One region of the Paenibacillus sp. FSL R5-0766 genome, then DNA from elsewhere that is predicted to be linked to it. Evidence: predicted binding sites of a transcription regulator. Region 1 holds the regulator's gene; each other region holds the start of a gene.
What was found. The regulator Rex, encoded in region 1, represses fermentation and respiration genes when NADH is low (regulators of the CRP and FNR family bind a similar motif). The targets are predictions, from matches to a motif close to TTGTGAAATATTTCACAA.

Region 2: the regulator Rex is predicted to act here: its motif matches at 3,185-3,202, upstream of nadA (quinolinate synthase NadA).
Region 3: the regulator Rex is predicted to act here: its motif matches at 2,696-2,713, upstream of adhE (bifunctional acetaldehyde-CoA/alcohol dehydrogenase).

The regions. Positions count from the first base shown of each region.
Region 1 covers NZ_CP150227.1:4,361,143-4,368,929, forward strand. Annotated here, with positions in the region: gene MKY66_RS18740 (hypothetical protein) at 1-201, opposite strand, end outside; gene MKY66_RS18745 (DUF5590 domain-containing protein) at 504-1,034, opposite strand; gene MKY66_RS18750 (amidohydrolase) at 1,072-2,376, opposite strand; gene MKY66_RS18755 (redox-sensing transcriptional repressor Rex) at 2,363-3,016, opposite strand; gene dinG (ATP-dependent DNA helicase DinG) at 3,234-6,095, opposite strand; gene MKY66_RS18765 (tetratricopeptide repeat protein) at 6,237-6,884, opposite strand; gene panD (aspartate 1-decarboxylase) at 6,978-7,361, opposite strand; gene panC (pantoate--beta-alanine ligase) at 7,354-7,787, opposite strand, start outside.
Region 2 covers NZ_CP150227.1:63,209-70,995, forward strand. Annotated here, with positions in the region: gene tilS (tRNA lysidine(34) synthetase TilS) at 1-236, shown strand, start outside; gene hpt (hypoxanthine phosphoribosyltransferase) at 289-828, shown strand; gene ftsH (ATP-dependent zinc metalloprotease FtsH) at 929-2,974, shown strand; gene nadA (quinolinate synthase NadA) at 3,274-4,212, shown strand; gene nadB (L-aspartate oxidase) at 4,248-5,888, shown strand; gene nadC (carboxylating nicotinate-nucleotide diphosphorylase) at 5,885-6,751, shown strand; gene MKY66_RS00325 (type III pantothenate kinase) at 6,758-7,528, shown strand; gene hslO (Hsp33 family molecular chaperone HslO) at 7,602-7,787, shown strand, end outside.
Region 3 covers NZ_CP150227.1:4,544,627-4,552,413, reverse strand. Annotated here, with positions in the region: gene MKY66_RS19695 (hypothetical protein) at 1-648, shown strand, start outside; gene MKY66_RS19690 (hypothetical protein) at 846-1,559, shown strand; gene MKY66_RS19685 (Crp/Fnr family transcriptional regulator) at 1,647-2,363, opposite strand; gene adhE (bifunctional acetaldehyde-CoA/alcohol dehydrogenase) at 2,794-5,406, shown strand; gene pflB (formate C-acetyltransferase) at 6,499-7,787, shown strand, end outside.

The sequences.
Region 1 (7,787 bases):
AACATCAGGTTGCAGATCAAGTTTCAATTGTACGTCATTGCGGTTAATAGTTAATTGAACGTCATTTACTCCATCGTACTGGGTAACCATCTTTTCAATCGGATTCTGCACGGCCACCTGACGATATACAAACCAACCTCCAAACAACACAACGGCTGAAATGACGGCAGTTAAAGCAATAGGCAATACTTTTAGCTTCAAGTGAATTACCCCTCCCAGATTTTGGCCTAACCTACTGGCTTATTGGTATATACGAATATGTGCACATTGACTCCTGCGAGAATTTCGACAGGTTTGTTTGTTTTTGAATGTAACTTTGAGTACATATCTGAGTATATCACATCGTATATACAATTTCGAAGGCGAAAATATGAATAAATTATTAATTTTAACTATTTAAATCAAAAATGTTTACAGACAACACAAAGAACCGGTTCAGTCGGATATCCGTCTGCCGGTTCTTTTATTTCTTTAAATTCTCTAGTTATGTCACTCTATTTGTTCTAGCTGTTCGGGAGTGTGTAGACCAGGTCCACCTGTTCTCCGTTGCTAAAACGATAAAAGCGATAGTGGTTATGCGTACCGTCTTTATAATACACTTGCCACACATATATTCCATTCACAACTCCGGGCATGATTCGCTTAATCTCACCGGCAGGAACTTCAGAACTGAAGCGATTGCGGATCTGCGCTTCGGACATTCCATTCTGCAGCAGCTCACTGTGTACAGCGTTTGCACCCTTAGCCGGTTGATTGTTTGCATCGAATTTAACCCAGACCATAACATCCTGGTTATCCTTATTTTTGCCGATCAGGGTCCAGTAGATGTTGTCAGAGCCTTCTTTGTCTCCCCAGATGTACTTGCGCAATTCATCATAGGATGTAATGCCCAGTTGCTTCTGTGCTGCCTCTATAGCGAGCGCTTCTTCCTTGCGCTGGTCCTGCGTGACATAGACGTAATAACGCTGAAGTCCAAACAGAATCAGAACCAGTGCAAGCAGCGAAATCCATATCCACTTCTTTTTTTTCTTCAAAAGCCGAACTTCCTTTCCCTATGATGCTGTCCTGCAATTAACGAGCAAGCAGACCATCAAATGCCAATTGAGACTCACGCAAAATGCGTTCTTCATCCAGCGTCAGACATTCGCCATGTTTCACCACTTGTTTTCCATCCACCCATACGTGCTCAACATCTTTGGCAGAAGCCGAGTAGATCGTATGTGAGATCAGGTCTGTATGTGGATAGAAATGTGCCTGTTCAATATCAAGGGCGATAAAGTCAGCCTTCATGCCGACCTGAAGCGCTCCGGTATTGTTCAAGAAGATGGATTTGGCACCATATGACGTTCCGAGTAGTAACGCTTCGCCTGCTGGTACTGCTGTCGGGTCACCAGATACACCTTTGTGGATCAATGCAGCCAGTCTCATTTCCTCGAACATATCCAGGTTGTTGTTACTTGCTGGTCCGTCTGTTCCGAGTGACACGGTAACTCCTGCTTTCAGCAATGCAGGTACCCGCGCAACACCGGAAGCGAGTTTCAGGTTACTTCCCGGGTTATGGGATACAGCCACATCATGACGGGCCAAAATTTCAATCTCTTCGTCATTAAGATGCACCGCATGTGCAACCAGAGATGGACGGGAGAAAAATCCCAGTTTCTCGAGATGTGCCACAGGACGCAGTCCATAATCAGCCACGTTCTGCTCCACTTCACGAAGCGTTTCAGACATATGTGTATGAAGAGGAAGGTTTAGGTCATTCGCGACCTGTACAAGCTTCTCTATGTAGTCAGGAGGGCATGTATATGGGGCGTGTGGCGAGATTACGGTTGTAATGCGACCATCTGCCTGTCCATTCCACTCACGTGCAAACGCTGCCGACTCCTCCAGCTTCCGCAATTGCTCTTCTTCCGAGCACAGCCCGATTACACCACGTGCCAGTGCTGCTCTAACGCCGGATTGCTCCACAACTTTGGCCACTTGATCCATGTGATCATACATGTCCAGGAAAGCTGTAGTTCCGCCTTTCAACATTTCAAGCACAGATAGCGAAGTTCCCCAATATACGTCTTGTGAAGTCATTTTTGCTTCCATCGGCCACATTTTTTCCTGCAACCATACTTGCAACGCAAGATCGTCTCCGTGCCCTCTGAGCAACGACATTGCTGCATGACCATGCGTATTGATCAGACCCGGCAGGAAGAACAATCCTTTTCCATCCACTTTGGTACAATTTTTGTCTTCATCCGGCAATGTCTCACCAATATGCACAATCTTGTCATTCTCAACAACCATGTATCCGTGAACCACGTTCCATGTTGTGCCTTCATTAACGGCAAATTTGCCGTTGTGGATTACCCATCTATTTGTTGTCATCTTCCTCGTCGTCCTTTCCAGTCTCCAAGTAATAGGCCAAACTAAGCAGATCCGTTGTAAAGTCAGCATGGTGAATGCGGATATGCGGCGGTGTTTTTAGAATGGTTGGTGCAAAATTAAGGATCGCTTCGATTCCAGATTCAATAAGCTGATCGGCTACATTTTGGGCTTCCGTATCCGGAACAGTGATAATTCCAATGCGGATGTTATCCGTTTTAACCGCTTCCGTCAATTCATCCATTGGTTTTACCGTCAAACTGTTGATTTGACTACCAATCTTCGGTCCATATGCATCAAATACAGCAACAATCTTCATGTTGTCTTTCAGATATGCGTTGTAGTTGGACAAGGCTTGACCTAGATTACCCGCGCCTACCAGAGCTACATTAATTTGCTGATCAATCTTGAGAATGTGACGAATTTTCTCGATCAAATAGGATACATCATACCCGATCCCTTTACGACCAAAATCACCGAAGTAAGCCAGGTCTTTACGAATTTGCGCCGGATTCAGATCCAGCCTCTGTCCAAGCTCTTGAGAAGAAACAGTAGCCACCTCACGCTGATGCAACTCGTTCAAATAACGCAAGTATACAGGCAGACGTCGTACCACCGCTTCCGAAATTTTATCCGATTTCATTCTTGCTCCCCCTTACCAAGGCCACGATAAAATAATAAATGAAAAGATGAGCATTCTGTATAAACTCAAAGATAAACGTGACATTTTATACAGAATGCTCCTTGTAATTTAGGTTATAAGTTCTTGCGTGCAACTACTTAAATCGGATCTGGGAATATCTAATAAAGTTTAACTCCAAACAATAGTGTCATGCAATGATATAACGAACAAAAAACCATTATTTTTGTTCATTAGCAGGTTTTTCCAACCACTCGGTAATTCGTGGAACCATCTGCTCCGTGAGCATATGCTCCATTTTGGGACCAGGTAATGAATATAAAAAGAATTTACCATAATACGCTTCAATCACCCGTGTATCATATACAATCACAATGCCTCTATCCTTTGCTGTACGCACCAATCGGCCAAATCCCTGTTTGAAACGAATGACCGCTTGTGGCACGGACAGTTTCATGAACGGATTTTTCTTCTGTTCCTGAAGCAACTCACTCTTGGCTTCCACCAACGGATGATTCGGTGGCTGGAACGGCAGTCGCACAATAGCGAGACAGGTTAGCGCCTCTCCCGGGATATCTACACCCTCCCAGAAGCTGCTTGTGCCCAGAAGTACCGTAGCTTTGGCATCTTGGAACCTGCGAGTCAATTTGGAACGACTTCCACTGTCAACGCCTTGACCAAGCAACGAGATGTCGTTGCCAGACAGTGCCTCCTTCAGCGGATCATAGACCTGTCGCAACATCTTGTATGAAGTAAACAGAACCATCATGCGTCCACGCGTAGCAATTGCCGTCTCTGCAAGTGATTGCACCAGCATATTAACAAAGTGCGCATCACCCACACTTCCCTTCACACTCGGGAAATCACGCGGAATCACCAGAAGTGCCTGATCGCGATAGTTGAAAGGTGACGGCAGCATCGACGTTAACAGCCGATTATTCTCAGAGGCTTCCTGTAAGCCAAGCTGCTCAATCATGAACTGGAATGACTTATCTACCGAGAGCGTAGCCGATGTAAGCACAACACTTTTCTTTTTGTCAAAAAATAAATCCTTAAGTTGGGCACTGACATCTACAGGTACGGCATACAGCTGAAGAGATTTACTGCGGAACTGACCGCTGGCTTCCATCCAGTACACCGTTTTGGCGTCATCCATTCGCATGAAGAACCGTAGATTCTCCTTCAATGTGGTCAGATCTTTCAGTAATCCTGTAATGTCCGTGATCAAACTATCCGATTGATAATCATCCTGATCTTCTTTCACCTCAAGCAGCAATTTGTCCCCTTTGCGAACCAAATCGCCCAGAGTCACATAGATCTGGTTCTCCAGATCCTGCAACTCCTGCCATTTTGCAGGTTTCTGAGATGCTTTCAGACGCAGTGAAAATTGCCCCGTTTCTCCCGGTGAAGCATCACTTCGTTCAGGCAACAGACCAAACAAGGCATCGCTCATACGATCCCACAGCTCCTTAACTTCAAGAGCGAGCGGGAACATCTGATCCACCATAGAGCCCCATTGCACCGAATTTTCATGCCCGGATAACTGCGAACGAAGCATAGGCAGCTGACCATTACGACTGTCTTTAAATAGGCGGGTCAGTGTATGAACCAAGGTGAAATATTTCATATGCATTCCAAGATGTTTACCAGCGACATCCTCCAGATGATGTGCCTCGTCAATCACAAGACTCTCATAGGCTGGCAGCAGCTGATGCGCGGCTTTCACATCCGTAAATAATTTGGAGTGATTGGTGATTACGATATCAGACAACCCTGCTTCATGTTTGGCACGATGGTAGAAACATTTGCGGAACCATGGACATGATCTTCCCAGACAAGACTCTGATTCGCTCTGTACCGTCTCCCAGAAGTCCCCTCCGCGTCCGCTAAGGTTAAGTTCCTCATCATCTCCGGTTTCGGTCTGTGTAAGCCAGACAATCATCTGAGCCGCTGTGAAATAATCCTCTTTGGGTGTAGCGAATTCACGTTTATTGATTTTGTGTTCAAATTTGCGCAGGCACAGGTAATGTCCACGTCCTTTGAATACAGCAGCCTTAAACGGGAACGGAACCACTTGGGTCAGCATCGGAATGTCTCGCTCTCTCAATTGCTCCTGCAGATTGATCGTATGCGTGCTGACCATAACTTTCTGTTCTTGCTTCACACTTTCGTATATAGCAGGCAACAGATACCCTAGAGATTTACCGGTACCCGTTCCTGCTTCGATCAAGAGATGTTTCTCTTCATCCAGGGCTTGCCTTACACTGCTGAACATCTGAGTCTGCGCTTCACGCTCTTCGTAATGATCCAGCGTATCCTTCAGGTTCTCCCGAACCTGGTCCATAAACTGTTCGAAGCTTACACCATCGAGGGGGTTAGCCTCCCGCTCATCGCGTGGTGCACCAATATCAGTCCAATCACTTACATTAAGAGCAAGCTGACGATAATAGGTATGTCCGTCCAGATCCTGAATCGGCTCTGCTTCCTTCTCACTGCGCATTCCGTCCAAAAACCAACCCAAGTCACTGTCTTCTGGTGAAAACAGGTCACTGAGGCGCTGAATCGTTATGAGCGGTAATTCCTTTAACTCATCCAGACACTTGAGCAACACATAGGCTGTCGCCAGTGCATCACTGTCTGCCTGGTGAGGGCGATCATGTTGAAATCCAAATTCGGAAGACACATAACCGAGTTGATAAGAACCCAGTGATGGGAATGTAATCTTCAGAAAATCAATCGTGTCCAGAATGCGGCCAGTGAACGGCAAATAACCGCAACGGTCGAGAGCATTCTGCAAAAAGTGAAAATCAAAAGCGACGTTGTGTCCAACAAGCACCACATCATTAAGCAGCGGAACCATCTCCATCATCATCTCTTCGAGTGAAGGAGCGTCCGCCACATCTTCATCGGTAATACCCGTCAACCCCGAAATAAACGGGGGAATCGGTACACCAGGGTTCACATAAGAACTATATATTTGAGTTATGCTGTAGTCATGATCTATGATGGCAAGTCCGGCCTGTATAATCTCACCGTCGGACTGCGTGCCGGTTGTTTCGAAATCCAATACGGCAAATTTCATTGCAATGTACGGTCCCTTCCATTCCAGTCTATGTTACAGCATAGCAAAAAAAAGGGGATTTGAAAATTAACTGACAAAAAAGCGGTGTCCCCGCCGCTATGCCAAAGGAGGGAACACCGTTTTTTGTCGCCGAATTCCCGCTTAATGAAGGGTCGTCAGCTGATTAGCATATTGCAATTTTCCCCTGTTCAACCTGCAAGCTTCCATGTTGTACAGTGGTTCGGTCAATGTCGGGTCATACTGAAGGGCCTGTGCAAAGAGTGAACATGCAGCTTCGGGATTTGCAAGCTTGGCTTGAATACAGCCCAGAGCGTTACATACAAGCCCTTTTAAGCGAGGTGAACCCTTAAGGTACATGATCTGCTGCAAATGTGTCCCGGCTTCCGCCATTTGTTCCAGATTCAGATACGCGAGCGCCAGGTAAAAACGAGTCAATGCACTCTCCGGATGGTCGGTCACAACCCGGGAGAACTGCATGATCGCCTGCGGATACATCTGTAATTTGAAATAACCCTGACCTCGACTGAAACATTCCAGATGGAGTTCAGGCAGAGCGGTAACAGCTTCCTGTTCCGGTTCAAGGGAAGCAGGTTTATCCATCTCTCGCTCCCTCACCTGGCTCATCTTTTCTTCAAACATCAGCCATTCATCCAGCATTCCGTCACTCATCCGCTTAAGCAAATTCCACTTTTGCAGCAATTCTTGTTTGTTCAGGCCTTCAGCGGAAGGATAGCTCTTGATAATTTCATCTAACATGTCGTTCATTTCTGCGAAAACATGCTGGAACATCGATGCATCCCCACCCTTGAAAAAATGGATTAGTGCAGTGACCTGTACTCATTTTTTGCTTCAAGGGCCGATTTCATTCTCCTTACCAGTCGATTACATAATTGTTGCGTGGACTTCCTGTTTCATCGTTTGTACAGGTTTATTCTGTCCATCTACAAACACAACGGTTGGTTTGTGAGTATTTGCCTCTTCCTGCGACATCATGGCGTAAGAAATGATAATGACGTTATCTCCAGGCTGCACCAGACGTGCAGCTGCGCCGTTAAGACATATGACCCCGCTTCCGCGTGGTCCTGGAATCACATAAGTTTCCAGACGTGCACCATTGTTGTTGTTCACAATTTGCACTTTTTCGTTTTCCATCAAGTCGGATGTTTCCATCAAGTCTTCATCTATGGTAATGCTACCCACATAGTTCAAATTGGCTTCCGTTACCGTAGCCCGGTGGATTTTGGATTTCATCAGTGTTCTAAACATGGGACAGTACCTCCGATTTTTGCAACCTTATATTGTCAATCAATCTTGTTTTTCCGAATTTCACCGCAAGTGCGATGAGCAGATCGTCACGTCCTTGAACTTCTTCCTGATCTGCGAGCGGCTCCAGACTTGGAAAAGCCTGAATCTCGGCGTAGTCGATAACAGCAAGCGGTGAGCTTGCAATCTGCTCGCGCAGAATACGACGGATATCTGCGGCGTTAATAGCTACACCTGTATCTGCAGCTTCTTGAGCTGCACGCAGTGCCTTCGACAGAACTAGAGCCTGATTACGCTGTTCAGCGCTAAGATAGACGTTACGTGAACTGAGGGCAAGACCATCCTCTTCGCGAACAATCGGACAGGGTACAATTTCTACAGGCATATTCAAATCATTCACCATCTGTTGAATGACCGCAACCTGCTGAG
Region 2 (7,787 bases), 2.7 Mb from region 1:
GGTTACCTGGAGATACCATGAAAGTGATGGGATTAAACGGAAGCAAAAAGGTGAAAAATATTTTCATCGATGAGAAAATCCCCCCATCTGTCCGTCCACGTATTCCTGTGGTATGTGATGGAGCAGGTCATATTATCTGGTTACCGGGTGTTCGACGGTCCAATGTGGCTCCTGTCAGGGAGGGCACTTCCGCAATCCTGTACATGACTGTAGGCGATTCAGCGATTCAGGGGTAGTGGTTATGGTTCAGGTAAGGCTTTCATAGTATAACTTAGGAGGTTCGCACAGTTGCAGAACGACATTCAGGAAGTATTGATCAGTGAAGAAGAAATTCAGAGTAAAGTCAAGGAATTAGGCGCAACACTAAGTGCCGAATATGCAAATCGCAATCCTTTGGTCATTTGTGTGCTCAAGGGTGCGTTTATATTTATGGCTGATTTGGTTAAAAACATAACGGTACCTGTTGAAATGGATTTTATGGCAGTATCCAGTTACGGCGCTTCCACCAAGTCATCAGGTGTTGTCAAAATCATTAAGGATCTGGATGTATCCGTTGAAGGACGGGAAGTTCTGATTGTCGAAGATATTATCGACAGCGGACTTACACTCAGCTATCTGATTGAACTGCTAGAAAACCGCGGTGCCGAGTCGGTGCGTGTGGTTACGCTGTTCGACAAGCCTTCAGGCCGTAAAGTTGAGTTGGAAGCTCATTACACAGGCTTTGACATTCCTGACGCGTTCATCGTTGGTTACGGTTTGGATTTTGCGGAGAAGTACCGGAACCTGCCCTATATCGGGATTTTGAAGCCGGAAGTCTATAGTAGCTAATATCCTGCCCGACCCAAGCCTTGAGCTGTTCTTGGCTTCTGTTGAGAAGCCATGTCGGGCTATGTTAAAATAATTAAAGTGTCTCGAGAGGAGGTAGGGGATGAATCGGTTCATCCGGAATTCTGGTTTTTATTTGATTCTTTTTTTAGTTGTGGTGGGGATAGTCCAGTTCGTCAGCAATGGCGGCGAAGCCACCGATAATCCTAGATATGATCAGTTGCGTGCAGCGATCAAAGCCAACAATGTCTCTGAATTGACGGTTCAATTCAACGGTCAAACGTATCTCGTGACCGGTCAATACAAGAAGGCACCTGATGGCGCCAAATCAGAAAATTTCTCAACGTATATTCCTCCTACGGATGAGGCAATTAGTGAGCTTGTAGCTGCAAGTGAAACTAACAATTTCCAATATCATCAGGAGCCAATGAAAGGTGACAGCATTTGGTTGACGTTGCTGACTTCCTTTATTCCTTTGATCATTATGTTCCTGCTGTTCTTCTTCCTGTTTAATCAGGCTCAAGGCGGCGGCGGTAAAGTAATGAACTTTGGTAAAAGCCGTGCTCGTCTCTACAACGAAGAGAAGAAGCGGGTTACATTTGAAGATGTTGCGGGTGCTGACGAAGAGAAACAGGAACTTGTTGAGGTTGTAGACTTCCTCAAGGACCCTCGTAAATTCGCAGCAGTAGGTGCGCGGATTCCTAAGGGCGTATTGCTCGTAGGGCCTCCAGGTACCGGTAAAACATTGCTCGCTCGTGCCGTAGCCGGTGAAGCGGGTGTACCATTCTTCACTATTTCAGGTTCCGACTTCGTGGAAATGTTTGTCGGTGTCGGTGCATCACGTGTACGTGATTTGTTTGAAAATGCGAAGAAAAATGCCCCATGTATCATCTTTATCGATGAGATTGATGCTGTAGGACGTCAGCGTGGTGCTGGTCTCGGTGGTGGTCACGATGAACGTGAACAGACACTCAACCAGTTGCTCGTTGAGATGGACGGATTCGGAGTTAACGAAGGTATTATCATCATAGCTGCAACGAACCGTGCAGATATTTTGGACCCTGCCTTGCTGCGTCCTGGACGTTTTGACCGTCAAATTACGGTTGACCGCCCTGATGTAAGAGGTCGTGAAGCTGTCCTGAAAGTACATTCCCGTAATAAACCACTGACCAAAGATGTGAAGATGGATATTATCGCGAAGCGTACAACAGGTTTCTCTGGTGCAGATCTGGAAAATCTCTTGAACGAAGCGGCATTGCTTGCAGCGCGTCGTAACCGTAAAGATATTTCCATGAAGGAAGTTGACGAAGCGATTGACCGTGTCATCGTTGGTACGGAGAAGAAAAGCCGTGTCATCAGTGATCGCGAGAAACGAATCGTTGCTTATCACGAAGCAGGTCATACCATTGTAGGTTACTTCCTCGAACATGCTGATATGGTACATAAAGTGACCATTATTCCGCGCGGACGTGCGGGTGGATATGTAATCATGTTGCCAAAAGAAGACCGTATGCTGGTTACCAAGCAGGAATTGCTGGATAAAGTAACCGGGCTTCTCGGGGGTCGTGTAGCTGAAGAATTGTTCATCGGAGAAATTGGTACTGGTGCATACAGTGACTTCCAGCAAGCGACAGGTATTGTTCGCAGCATGGTTATGGAATACGGTATGAGTGAGAAATTGGGACCTATGCAATTCGGAAGTTCACAAGGACAGGTATTCCTTGGTCGGGATATCGGTCATGAACAGAATTACTCGGATTCCATTGCTTACGAGATTGATCAGGAAATGCAACGCTTTATCAATGACTGTTATGAGAAGTGTAAGGACTTGCTTGTTAAACATTCAAAAGAGATGCACCTGATCGCTCAAACTTTGCTTGAGGTTGAGACATTGGAAATGGATCAGATCAAGCAATTGATCGAAACAGGTTCTTTGACTCCAAAAGCAGAGAATGACAATGATGGTGAAGGCACACCAACTGAAGGCGGAGAGCCAATCATCGATACCATCGGTGATGTGCGTGTTCGTATTCAAGGTAAAGATGAAACGCCTGAGCCACCAGCAGGAGATATTCCAAACGAAGCTCCGAATCTGGAAAAGGGTAATAACAATAACCCGGATGATGGCGGAACGAAGCCAACGTCTTAATGCACAATACATCTGGCTATGATAGCAGGTGAAATCAAGAGAGCCCTCGAGGCTCTCTTTTTTTATCCATTATTTTAAAAGAGGATAGATAAAGATAAACGGGAGTTAGATGGCGAACCAGTTAGCAAACAGGTGGTTACAGCGCTGTTCCGGGCCTTTTTCATTTATTGACAGAGTCGTGAACGTTGTGTAAATTAGTTGTTAAACCGCTTGTGATTCGTTTCTCAAGCGAAGATAACGACTTAGGTTAGCCCACGAAACAGCGCATGACGCTGTCCCGATAAAGGAGAGGATCACAGGTGGAAGCTCTGGCTTTAGAGCGCAAGGCTGAGATGAACCGCGAGCTGCGTGAGCGGCTTATGGTGTTGAAGAAGGAACGTAATGCTATTATTCTTGCCCATTATTATCAACGTGACGAAGTACAGGAGGTTGCAGACTTCCGTGGAGATTCGTTTCTATTAGCCCAGAAGGCAGCCCAAACAGATGCAGATGTGATCGTTTTCTGTGGTGTTCATTTTATGGGTGAAAGCGCTAAAATTCTTGCGCCAAATAAAACAGTTATTATCCCGGACGAACGTGCGGGCTGCCCAATGGCAGATATGGTGAATGTGGATGGACTACGCAAATTGAAAGCACAACATCCTAATGCCAAGGTGGTTACGTATATCAATTCCTCGGCTGAGATCAAAGCAGAGACTGACATCTGTTGTACATCAGCGAACGCAGTCCGGGTTATTCAATCGGTGGATTCCGACGAAATTATCTGGGTACCGGATAAAAACCTGGGACATTATGTGCAGCAGCATACAGACAAGAAAATGATTATCTGGGAAGGTTACTGCAACACTCACGATATGCTTACAGTCAAAGATGTGGTAGAGATGAGAGCCAAACACCCAAATGCAGAGTTTGTTGTCCATCCAGAGTGTCGCCCTGAGGTTGTAGAAATGGGTGATTTTGTAGGCAGCACAACAGCTATTCTGGAGTATTGCAAAAATTCATCAGCGAAGGAATTTATCGTAGGTACCGAAGATGGTACAGGATATCAGCTTCGTCTGGATAGTCCGGATAAACAGTTCCACTTCGCTACCAAGTTCCTTGTATGTCCCAACATGAAGGTAAACAACTTGAAGAAACTGGTAAAATGCCTGGAAACGATGAAGCCGCAAATCTACGTGCCACCGGCCGTTGCCGACAAAGCCAGAGAATCACTAGAGCGCATGTTGTTGGTAAAGTAGGATGCGCTACTCTTGCTCCAAGACAGGTGAATAACATGATACCGCAATATTTAGTTGATTTTGATCTGTCTGCGCTACCCATGGTAGAGACGGATGTACTGGTTATAGGCTCTGGGATTGCTGGTTTGTTTACTGCCATTAAGGCAAGTGAACAACAACGTGTATTAATGATCACGAAGAAGTCATTACTTGAAAGTAACACCAGATATGCGCAGGGAGGCATCGCTGCGGTTATTGCTGAGGATGATTCACCTGCTTACCACTTGCAGGATACACTTGTAGCAGGAGCGGGCTTATGCCGCTCCGAAGCGGTAGAGGTATTGGTGAATGAGGGTCCGGACGGAGTGAAGGAACTGATTCGTTTGGGTACTTTATTTGATCTGGAGAACGGCGAGTTGGCGTTGACGCAGGAAGGTGCGCATAGCCACCGCCGTATTTTGCATGCCAACGGAGATGCAACAGGATATGAGATTGTGCGTGCGCTTGCTGTTGAAGTGAATGAGCATCCCGGGATTGAAGTATGGGATGAGCATTTTGTTGTTGACCTGATTACAGATCGAGATCGAGGGGAATGCATTGGTGCTCTGGTTCAGAAGGATGACGGATCTCAAGTGTTCGTAAAGGCACAGGCAACTGTTCTTTGCTCTGGTGGAGCAGGGCAGCTGTACCGATACACGACGAATCCGGATGTAGCTACTGCCGATGGTGTAGCCATGGCCTATCGGGCTGGGGCTATTGTTCGTGACATGGAATTTATCCAATTTCACCCCACCTCTCTTTGTTACCCGGGAGCCCCGCGTTTCCTGGTGTCAGAAGCCGTACGCGGCGAAGGGGCATATTTGCGCAATGTGAAGGGCGAGCGCTTCATGGATCGTTATCATGCCCAGCTTGAACTGGCCCCACGCGATATTGTGGCAAGAGCGATTGTTAGTGAGATGGAGTCCACCAACAGTACCTTTGTGTATCTGGACATTACGCATGAACAGCCAGAGATGATCAAGCATCGGTTCCCTACCATATATGAGACTTGTATGCGTTATGGATTGGATATGACAACCGACTGGATTCCCGTTGCACCTGCTGCCCATTACATGATGGGTGGAGTGAAAACGGATCTTAGTGGAGAGAGCAGTATCTCCCGTTTATTTGCTTGTGGCGAGGTGTCTTCTACAGGAGTGCATGGAGCTAACCGCCTGGCAAGCAACTCATTATCAGAAGCGATTGTATTTGGGCGGAGAATTGTTGATCGTATTCAATCTCTCCCTCCACTTGGCTTATTACAAGCAAGAGGGGTTGCGCCTTCATCTGAGGGCATGAATAACAAGATCAACAAGATCACGGAAGAGCAAAGGCCAGTATCCGAACGACGCTTACGACTACAGAAAATGATGGTTCGTCAGGTAGGCTTGCGTCGGAATGGTGAGGACCTGCAGAAGGCTATGGACAAGCTGCAACAGGAATTGCAATTTTTTGATCAGACACTCACGCATAAAGAAGAGCTAGAGTATGCCAACCTTCTGACCTGTGCCTGGTTAGTTACCAGCGGAGCATTACACCGCGAGGAGAGTCGGGGGGCTCACTATCGTGAGGATTTCCCGGCGCGTGATGATATCGTGTGGCAGAAGCATAGTCTGCAGCAGCGAGAACAAGCGATTGTGGAGGAATTGATGTCATGATACTGAATGGATATAATGAAGGGCTTATCGAATCAATCAAAAACTGGCTTCGTGAAGATGTTGGTGCAGGTGACATTACAACAAGTGTGACGATCCCGGCAGGCAACCAATCCAAGGCCATTATACACGCCAAAGACAATGGTATTATTGCAGGCATGACCGTAGCTGAACTTGTATTTCAGGTCGTTGATCCTGATCTTGTATTTACACCGAAGGTAACAGACGGAGACCAGGTCACCCATGGCACGGTTTTGGCCGAGGTAGAGGGAAGTACACATTCACTGCTTACGGGGGAACGACTGGCACTTAACTTGCTGCAACGTATGTCCGGAATAGCTACGCGTACGCGTGCCTACGTGGATGTGCTGGATGGTCTTGAGACCAGGCTCGTGGATACACGTAAGACAACGCCGGGCCACCGATTACTTGAGAAATATGCAGTGCGCGTGGGTGGCGGAGCGAATCATCGATTTGGACTGTACGATGCCGTTATGATTAAGGATAACCACATCAAGGGTGCAGGCGGAATCACTGAGGCGGTACAGCGTGCGCGAACCGTTATCCCACATACGATGACGATTGAAGTGGAGACTGAAAATCTGGAGCAGGTGAGAGAAGCCTTGCAAGCCGGGGCAGATATCATTATGCTGGATAACATGCATCCAGAGCGGATGCGTGAAGCGGTTGAACTTATTCGTGAACAGGCTCCTCATGTGAAGGTTGAAGCATCCGGTAACGTTTCTCTTCAGACCATTCGTGGTATTGCAGAGAGTGGTGTGGATGTAATTTCGGTTGGCAGGTTAACCTATTCCTTTGAGAGCCTGGATATTAGTCTGGATTTAAATGAAAAGAAAGAGGGGTGAACCTCTTTGATTCTAGTTGTAGACGTGGGGAACAGCAATATGGTGCTCGGCGTATATCAAGGCCGTGAATTGCTGCACCACTTTCGTCTGAGTACATCACGTCAGTCAACAGTGGATGAATACGGCGTATTGATTTATAATTTATTTCATATGTCCGGCATCAGGGCAAGTGACATCGAAGGTGTCATCATCTCATCTGTGGTCCCGCCACTGGTGAATGTAATCGAAGCGATGTGTGAGAAGTATGTAGGCAAAAAAGCTTTGCTCGTTGGGCCTGGTATCAAAACTGGCTTGAACCTGCGATACGAGAACCCTCGTGAAGTGGGTGCAGATCGTATTGTTAATGCAGTGGCAGCCGTTGAGAAGTATGGCGGCCCTCTCGTCGTGGTTGATTTCGGTACCGCAACGACCTTTGACTGTATTGACGAGAAAGGTCACTACCTGGGGGGAGCTATTGTACCTGGCATTCAGATCGCCACTGAAGCGCTCTATGAGCGGGCATCCAAGTTGCCTCGTATTGAGCTTGAGAAACCCAAAAAGGTCATTGGCCGTAATACTATTCATGCCATGCAAGCGGGTATTATATTTGGCTATGCAGGCCAGGTAGATGGTATTGTAGAACGTATTCGCGAGGAGATGGGAGCGAAGCCCCGAGTTATCGCGACGGGTGGTCTCGCTACACTTATCGCAGAAGAAACCCGTAGTATAGAGGAAGTTGATCCTCTGCTTACGCTTGAAGGGCTGCGTATTATATATGAGCGGAACCGGGAAAGGTGAGCATAGAGACGGCATACAGCGGGCTGAGATTACAGCTTAAGTGTTGTGCCGTTTTTTCTGTGTTAATACTATTATGGCGATACGCCAAAGGAGGCTGAATGACTTGGAAAACAACAACAAGCATGACCGGTTAATTCGTGGTACAGCAATGAATGGAAAGGTAAGAGCCTTTGCTATCCAGACTACGGAACTGGTTGAGGAACTACGCAGAAGACACGATACGTTTCCCACGGCTACAGCTGCCATGGGGCGTACGGTT
Region 3 (7,787 bases), 180 kb from region 1:
CTAATTTATAAAAAAGCTGCGGAGTTGTTTAAGCGCACAGCATATTCCCGTTCAGTTAAAGATGATTTTGCCGAAGTGAATACGCATTCTGTGAACAGCGATGGTCCGAGATTAGCTCCGGCGGTGCTGCAAAAATGGATTCAAACGTCCAGGGGCTGGAAGTGTATCGGATGTGAGCTGGGACAACCTGATTCAACGATGTCTCAGATGGAAGAAACTATCCATGGTAAGCAATGGGTTCTGGATGTGGGAGAAGGTCGGTTGGTTCAGGCAGAAATGCTGATTCAGGCGGTTGTCTGGTCTCAATATGAGAAGATTCGAATGTTTGCACCATGGCTTGGTGATGAACCCTTTTACAGCGTTCAGGAACTGGATGTCATTGCCCGTTATATTGTGCCTACCTATTTCTCGGAACGCCCTTTGCATGAGCAAGGCAAGGTATTCAAGGTACATCAACAATATGGTCAGATTCCGTTGTATCAGGAGTATGTAGACGCACCTTCATGCTGCGTGCAGGTGGACGGTGGATTGCTTGAAGGGCGATTGCTGACAGGGGTATACGTATCTGAGGAGCAGTTCTTTGGGCTTAATCCATATCTGAAAGATGGCGATGGAGGACGGACATACATGCAGGCTTGTGTCCAATGATAACGTAACCAATGATAACGTGAAAATAATTTAGATTGGAGAGCCTGTGTGCAGGCTCTCTTTCTTGTACAAGCCTTATTTGAAGGCGGTACCCTATAAAAGTAACGGCTTTGACACTTTTTTTTGCTTAAGGTTGTGCCATAATAGAGGTTATGGACAACAGGGTGAATGATTTTACGCAGGGTGGTGTTACCTACATGATGAAAAAAATCCCCGGTTACATAGGTGTATGTTTGCTCCTACTGGCGATCTTGGCTGGTTGTAGTGAGACACAGCCTTCTGAGCAGCCAATTGTCAAAGAGACAGAAACAGCGAATACAATCACAGTGGCTGTAGATGGCAGTACGTTTTTGCCTGATGCAACAAAGTCCATTAAGCGAGATTTTAGTGAGGGTTTGACACTCAAAAAAGCATTACTTAATAGCGGACTGGTTGATTTTACGGCAGATGGCAAACGGATTCAATCCGTCGGTGAAGTTTCTCTGGATTCTTCGCTTAGCTGGGCTGTCAAATTAAATGGCAAGGATATTGAGCAGGAAGATTGGGACATGGAACTTCATGCCAAAGATGAAGTGATCATTTACGTGAAAGCCGCTGACAGTGGGGGGGATGGCGTTGCATATCAGACAACGTTACTCAAGGTTAGCGGTGGAAACATTATGCCAACCCTTAATCGTCAATATGCCGGCGTCTACGTTCAAGAGTGCACAGTTCGCGATGTGTTGAAGTCCAGCGGCATTGTAAGAATGTCGGAGAATAACAAATTTGTCGTTTCGGTCGAGAATGTCACGCCTCGTATGAATGAGCGGTGGGTCATTATGGTGAATGACAAAGAATTAATGGAAAATGGTCTCGACATGAAATTGAATCCACGTGATGCGGTAAAGCTTGAATTGACCAATGCATCCTAAGTATACCAAGAAGCCCAATCTCTTTTTAGAGAACTGGGCTTTTTTTCATTAAATATATAAGCAATATCCGATTAGCACAGTCAAATATTAAATACGACAGATCTCGTTCGGGCAAAGTTCACAGTGACAGATCCCTTGCAGCATCTTCAGATCTTTGATAACAATCATGCCATTGTCATATTCAATCCCATCTTTCTTACGCAGGTCGCTTAACATGCGGTTTACACTTTCACGAGTGGCTCCAATCATATTGGACAGGTCCGTGTGGGTAATTTTTTTGTGAATAATGACATGCTCTCCATGAGGCTCACCATACGAATTCGACAACCGAATGAGGGTGGAGCAGAGTGCACCCGGTTTGCCATATAACATGAGATCCCGGAACTTGGTCTGTGTCAACCGGTGGTGGATGCCCATCCATTTCATAAAATCGATCGCAAAGTCACAATGCTGGCAGATTAACATTTCCAGGTCTTTATGCTCCAGTACACCAATCTCACTGTCCTCCAGCACTTCCGCTGAGAAGCTGTGTTTAGAGCCAAAGAAGGGATCAGCCTGCCCAATCATATCACCGGATTGATACATGTACATGATCAGTTCCTTGCCTTCATCCGTGGATTTGGTGATCTGGGCACGACCTCGTTTCATATAATAAAGTTTGTCAGAGATGTCGCCTTCCCAGTACAGATGTGTACCTTCCGGATAGGTTCTATCTTTCATGGTAACCAGCAGATGGTTGAAATTCGCTTCCGAGAAACAGTTGGTATTACCGCGCTTTTCCAGTACAGTTGTTAGTTCTCTCATTAGTCTATCTCCCCTTTATGTCCATCGGACGACCTTCTGTAGTGAGCAGTAGCCTCCGAGGTTCGCCGCAAACCGTTGCCGTCCTGATCAGGGTCATCTCGGCCGGGAGGAAGGACGGTACAAATTGCGGTGGTTCAATTTTTAAGTTCAGTATATACCTAATCTTACCGTTTGAGGGGGAAGGAAAGGGGGCAAAAATGACGAAATTTCAAACATTGTGATTAAATTCACTTTTGATGGAGAGGATGAATTTTATAGCCCTCTATTTTAAATAGGAAGTGAAAATGGTCGTGTGAAGGACACTACAAAACTTAAATTAAATTTGTTATACTTTGTGAAAAAAATCACATATTTAACCTTTTACCCATGGTACGATGTGAATGTAAAGAAGAGAGACAAACCAAAACGAACCTTTAGGAGGATGAGGGAGATGGCTGTAAAGAACGAAGTCGCCCCAGCAAAAGAACCGACAGCAGGTCAGTATATTCAAACGTTAATCGACAAAGCGAATAAAGCACACGCCGCATTCATGAAGATGGACCAGAAGCAGATTGACCGGATTGTGCAAGCAATGGCGCTTGCGGGTCTAGATAAACACATGATGCTCGCCAAGATGGCCGTAGAAGAAACAGGCCGCGGAGTATATGAGGATAAAATCACCAAGAATATATTTGCTACAGAATATGTGTATCATAGCATTAAATATGACAAAACGGTAGGTGTAATTGAAGATAATGAGTACGAAAGCTTCCAGAAAATTGCGGAGCCGGTTGGGATCATCATGGGGATCACCCCAGTAACGAACCCAACATCAACAACGATGTTTAAAGCACTGATCTCCATCAAGACGCGTAACCCAATCATCTTTGGTTTCCACCCATCTGCACAGAATTGTAGCCGGGAAGCTGCTAGAATCTTGCGTGATGCAGCGGTGAAGCATGGTGCACCAGCAGATTGTATTCAATGGATTGATGATCCTTCCATGGATCGTACAAACGAACTGATGAATCACAATGATGTGGCTCTCATTCTGGCAACAGGCGGATCAGGCATGGTACGTGCAGCGTACAGCTGTGGTAAACCTGCACTGGGCGTAGGACCGGGTAACGTACCTTGCTTTATCGAGAAAAGCGCGGATATCAATCAGGCAGTAACGGATTTGATTCTGTCCAAGTCTTTCGACAACGGCATGATCTGTGCTTCTGAACAAGCGGTGATCATTGAAGAACCGATCTTTGATCAAGTGAAGAAAAAAATGATTGCAAATGGCTGTTACTTTGTTAACAAAGATGAAGCAGCAAAATTGACAGCAGGTGCGATTAATGCAGAGAAATGTGCGGTGAACCCGGCGATTGTTGGTCAATCTGCGGTAAGCATTGCGAAATTGTGCGGTATTGAAGTTCCAGCAGGCACCAAAATTCTCGTGGCCGAGATTGAAGGGGTAGGTACCAAATTCCCATTGTCGGCTGAGAAATTAAGCCCGGTACTGGCTTGTTACAAAGTTAAAACGGCAGCAGAGGGCATTGAACGTGCGGCAGAAGTGGTTGCTTTTGGCGGCATGGGTCACTCCTCGGTTATCCACTCCACAAATGAAGAAGTGATCGGCAAATTCGCAGATCGTCTGCAAACTGGACGGATTATTGTGAACTCACCATCCACACACGGTGCCATCGGGGATATCTACAACACAAACATGCCGTCATTGACACTGGGATGCGGATCATACGGACGTAACTCGACTTCTTCCAACGTAACCGCTGTGAACTTAATCAATGTGAAAAGGGTGGCTCGCCGTACCGTGAATATGCAATGGTTCAAAGTGCCGAACAAAGTCTACTTCGAAAAAGGGGCAACACAGTATCTTGCCAAAATGCCTGACATCACACGTGTGGCGATTATTACGGATGCCATGATGGTGAAACTTGGATATGTTGAAAAGGTAGAACACTATCTGCGTCAACGCCAAATGCCAGTAGCGATCGAAGTGTTCTCCGATGTAGAACCAGATCCATCCACAACAACGGTAGATCGCGGAACCGAAATGATGCGCCGCTTCCAACCAGACTGCATTATCGCACTTGGTGGTGGATCACCGATGGATGCTGCCAAAGCCATGTGGTTATTCTATGAATATCCGGACACGGACTTCAACGATCTGAAACAAAAATTCATGGATATCCGCAAACGGATTTACAAATATCCACGTCTCGGCGTAAAAGCGAAATTTGTAGCGATCCCAACCACATCGGGTACAGGTTCTGAAGTGACATCGTTCGCGGTTATCACAGATAAAAATCAAGGTAACATCAAATATCCATTGGCCGACTATGAGCTGACACCAGACGTAGCGATTGTCGATCCGGAGTTTGTATACTCCCTGCCTAGAACAGCCGTTGCAGATACAGGTATGGACGTACTGACGCATGCGATTGAAGCTTATGTATCTGTTATGGCAAATGATTACACGGATGGACTTGCGATCAAAGCAATCCAACTGGTATTCCAATACCTGGAGCAATCTGCGCTGCAAGGCGATAAACTGGCACGTGAAAAAATGCATAATGCTTCCACGATTGCAGGTATGGCGTTTGCCAACGCATTCCTGGGCATTAACCACAGCTTGGCGCACAAATGGGGCGGTCAGTATCACACCGCACACGGACGCACCAATGCAATCCTGATGCCACACGTTATTCGTTACAACGCGAAAAAACCGACCAAATTTGCATCGTTCCCGAAATATTCGCACTTTGTAGCGGATGAGCGGTATGCCGAAATCGCCCGCATCTTGGGATTGCCTGCTCGTACGACAGAAGAAGGCGTAACCAGTCTCATCAATGCCATTCGCAAACTGAACAAAACATTAGGCATTGAAGAATCGTTCCAGGAAATCGGATTTGATGCCAAAGACTTTGAAGCACATGTCGATTATCTGGCTGACCGTGCCTTCGAAGATCAATGCACAACCGCCAATCCGAAGTTGCCGCTGGTAACTGAACTGGCTGATGTATACCGCAACGCTTTCTACGGAAAGTTTGAATAACAAATTTAGAACGAAGCGTGCCTTACGGCAAGAAGATCAGGGTTCCCCAAGAGGGGAGCCCCGATTGCCGTCTTTCACACATAATGAGAGGGCAGAAAAACAGAAGAGTGAAGCACCTGTTTTTCAAGGTTTATTTTAAGATTTGGTTTGCTCCGAGCATAGAGGAGCAAAAGGGCTCTAAAGAGGTTACACGGAATCCGTGACGTGGCTGTTTGAGCCAGATGTTCACACAATAACGGAGTGGGCAGAAAAACAGAAGAGCGAGCATCTGTTTTTCAGGATATATTTTAAGATTTGGTTTGCTCCGGGCATAGAGGAGCAAAAGGGCTCTAAAGAGGTTACACGGAATCCGTGATGTGGCCGTTTGAGCCAGATGTTCGACAATAAAGAAAAGGGCAGAAAAACAGAAGAGCGAGCATCTGTTTTTCAGGATATATTTTAAGATTTGGTTTGCTCCGAGCATAGAGGAGCAAAAGGGCTCTAAAGAGGTTACACGGAATCCGTGACGTGGCTGTTTGAGCCAGATGTTCACACAATAACGGAGTGGGCAGAAAAACAGAAGAGCGAAGCGTCTGTTTTTCAGGATTTATTCTAGGATTTGATTTGCTCCGAGCATGGAGGAGCAAAATGTTCTAAAGAGGTGGCACGGAATTCGTGATGTGGCCGTTTGAACCAGATGTTCACACAATAACGGAGAGGGCAGAAAAAACTGAAGAAGCGGAGCGTTCGCCTTTATCCCCGGATTTTCCCCTTTGAAAAATAAAATTGAAAAAATCCGGGGATAACAGCGATCGGAAGTTGTTCTGCCCGCGCAGTGGCTAAGTGTGAATTTACCGGGTTCAATGGGACACAGCGCAGGTGGAGTGAGTTAGTTCACTGGCTTTGTGACAAAAATCACAGATGATGAAAGCCCCAAGTCGTATACTGAAAATGTAAGAAAAACATTCATCCCGCGGTTCCGGTTCCCAAGTAGAGAGAACATGTTCCGGTTTATGTGAAACAATTCACATTAATCGCGGCTCTGGGCACACAATGCTACGAATGAAGCAAGATGTTATGTGTCCAGAAATCCAAATTAGTGGAGGGATTAAGATGTCGGTGATTGAAAAAGATGTCAAACAACAAACAGGCTGGAGAAACTTTACCAAAGGAACATGGACCAAATCCGTAGATGTGAATGATTTTCTGGCACACAACTTGTCTCCGTATTACGGCGACGAAGCATTTCTCGCAGGTGCAACCCAGAATACCAAAGAATTGTGGGATATCGTATCTGATCTGACCAAAAAAGAACGGGATAACGGCGGTGTCCTTGACGTTGACGTGAACACACCAGGTACTATTATTTCTCACCAACCGGGTTATCTGGATCAATCCAAAGAGCAGATTGTCGGCGTTCAGACCGATGCTCCGTTCAAACGTTCCATTCAACCAACAGGCGGAATCCGCATGATGATTGACGCATGTGAGGCATATGGCTTTGAAATGCCACAGGGCGTCATTGATATATTTACAAACATTCGCAAAACACATAACCAAGGTGTATTCGATGCTTATACTTCCGACATGCGTGCAGCGCGTAAAGCAGGGATTATTACAGGTCTGCCAGATGCTTACGGCCGTGGCCGGATCATCGGTGACTATCGTCGTGTAGCTTTGTACGGGGTAGACTTCCTGATTCGTAACAAAAAAGGCGAACTGAATGCACTCGAAGTTGATGTTATTGATGAAGATGTCATTCGTCTGCGGGAAGAATTGTCTGAACAGATTCGTGCATTGCAAGAATTGAAACAATTGGGCGATATGCACGGGTTCGATATTTCCTTGCCAGCGACAACAGCAAAAGAAGCGTTCCAATGGTTGTACTTCGGTTATCTCGCTGCGATCAAAGAACAAAACGGTGCTGCGATGTCACTCGGACGTGTATCTTCTTTCCTGGATATCTACATTGAACGTGACCTGCAAGAAGGCATTCTGTCCGAAGAACAGGCTCAGGAATTGGTTGACCATTTCGTAATGAAACTGCGGATTGTCAAATTCCTGCGTACACCGGATTACAACGAACTGTTCAGTGGAGATCCAACATGGGTGACGGAGTCCATCGGTGGTATGTCTGTGAATGGCGAAACACGCGTAACCAAAAACAGCTTCCGTTTCCTGCATACACTGTACAACCTGGGTCCTGCACCAGAACCGAACTTGACTGTTCTCTGGTCCACGAAACTTCCAGAAGCTTTCAAAGATTATTGCAGTAAAGTATCCATCGAAACCAGCTCAATCCAGTATGAAAATGATGATCTGATGCGTCCGATCTACGGTGACGATTACGGTATTGCATGCTGTGTGTCGGCTATGAAGATCGGGAAACAAATGCAATTCTT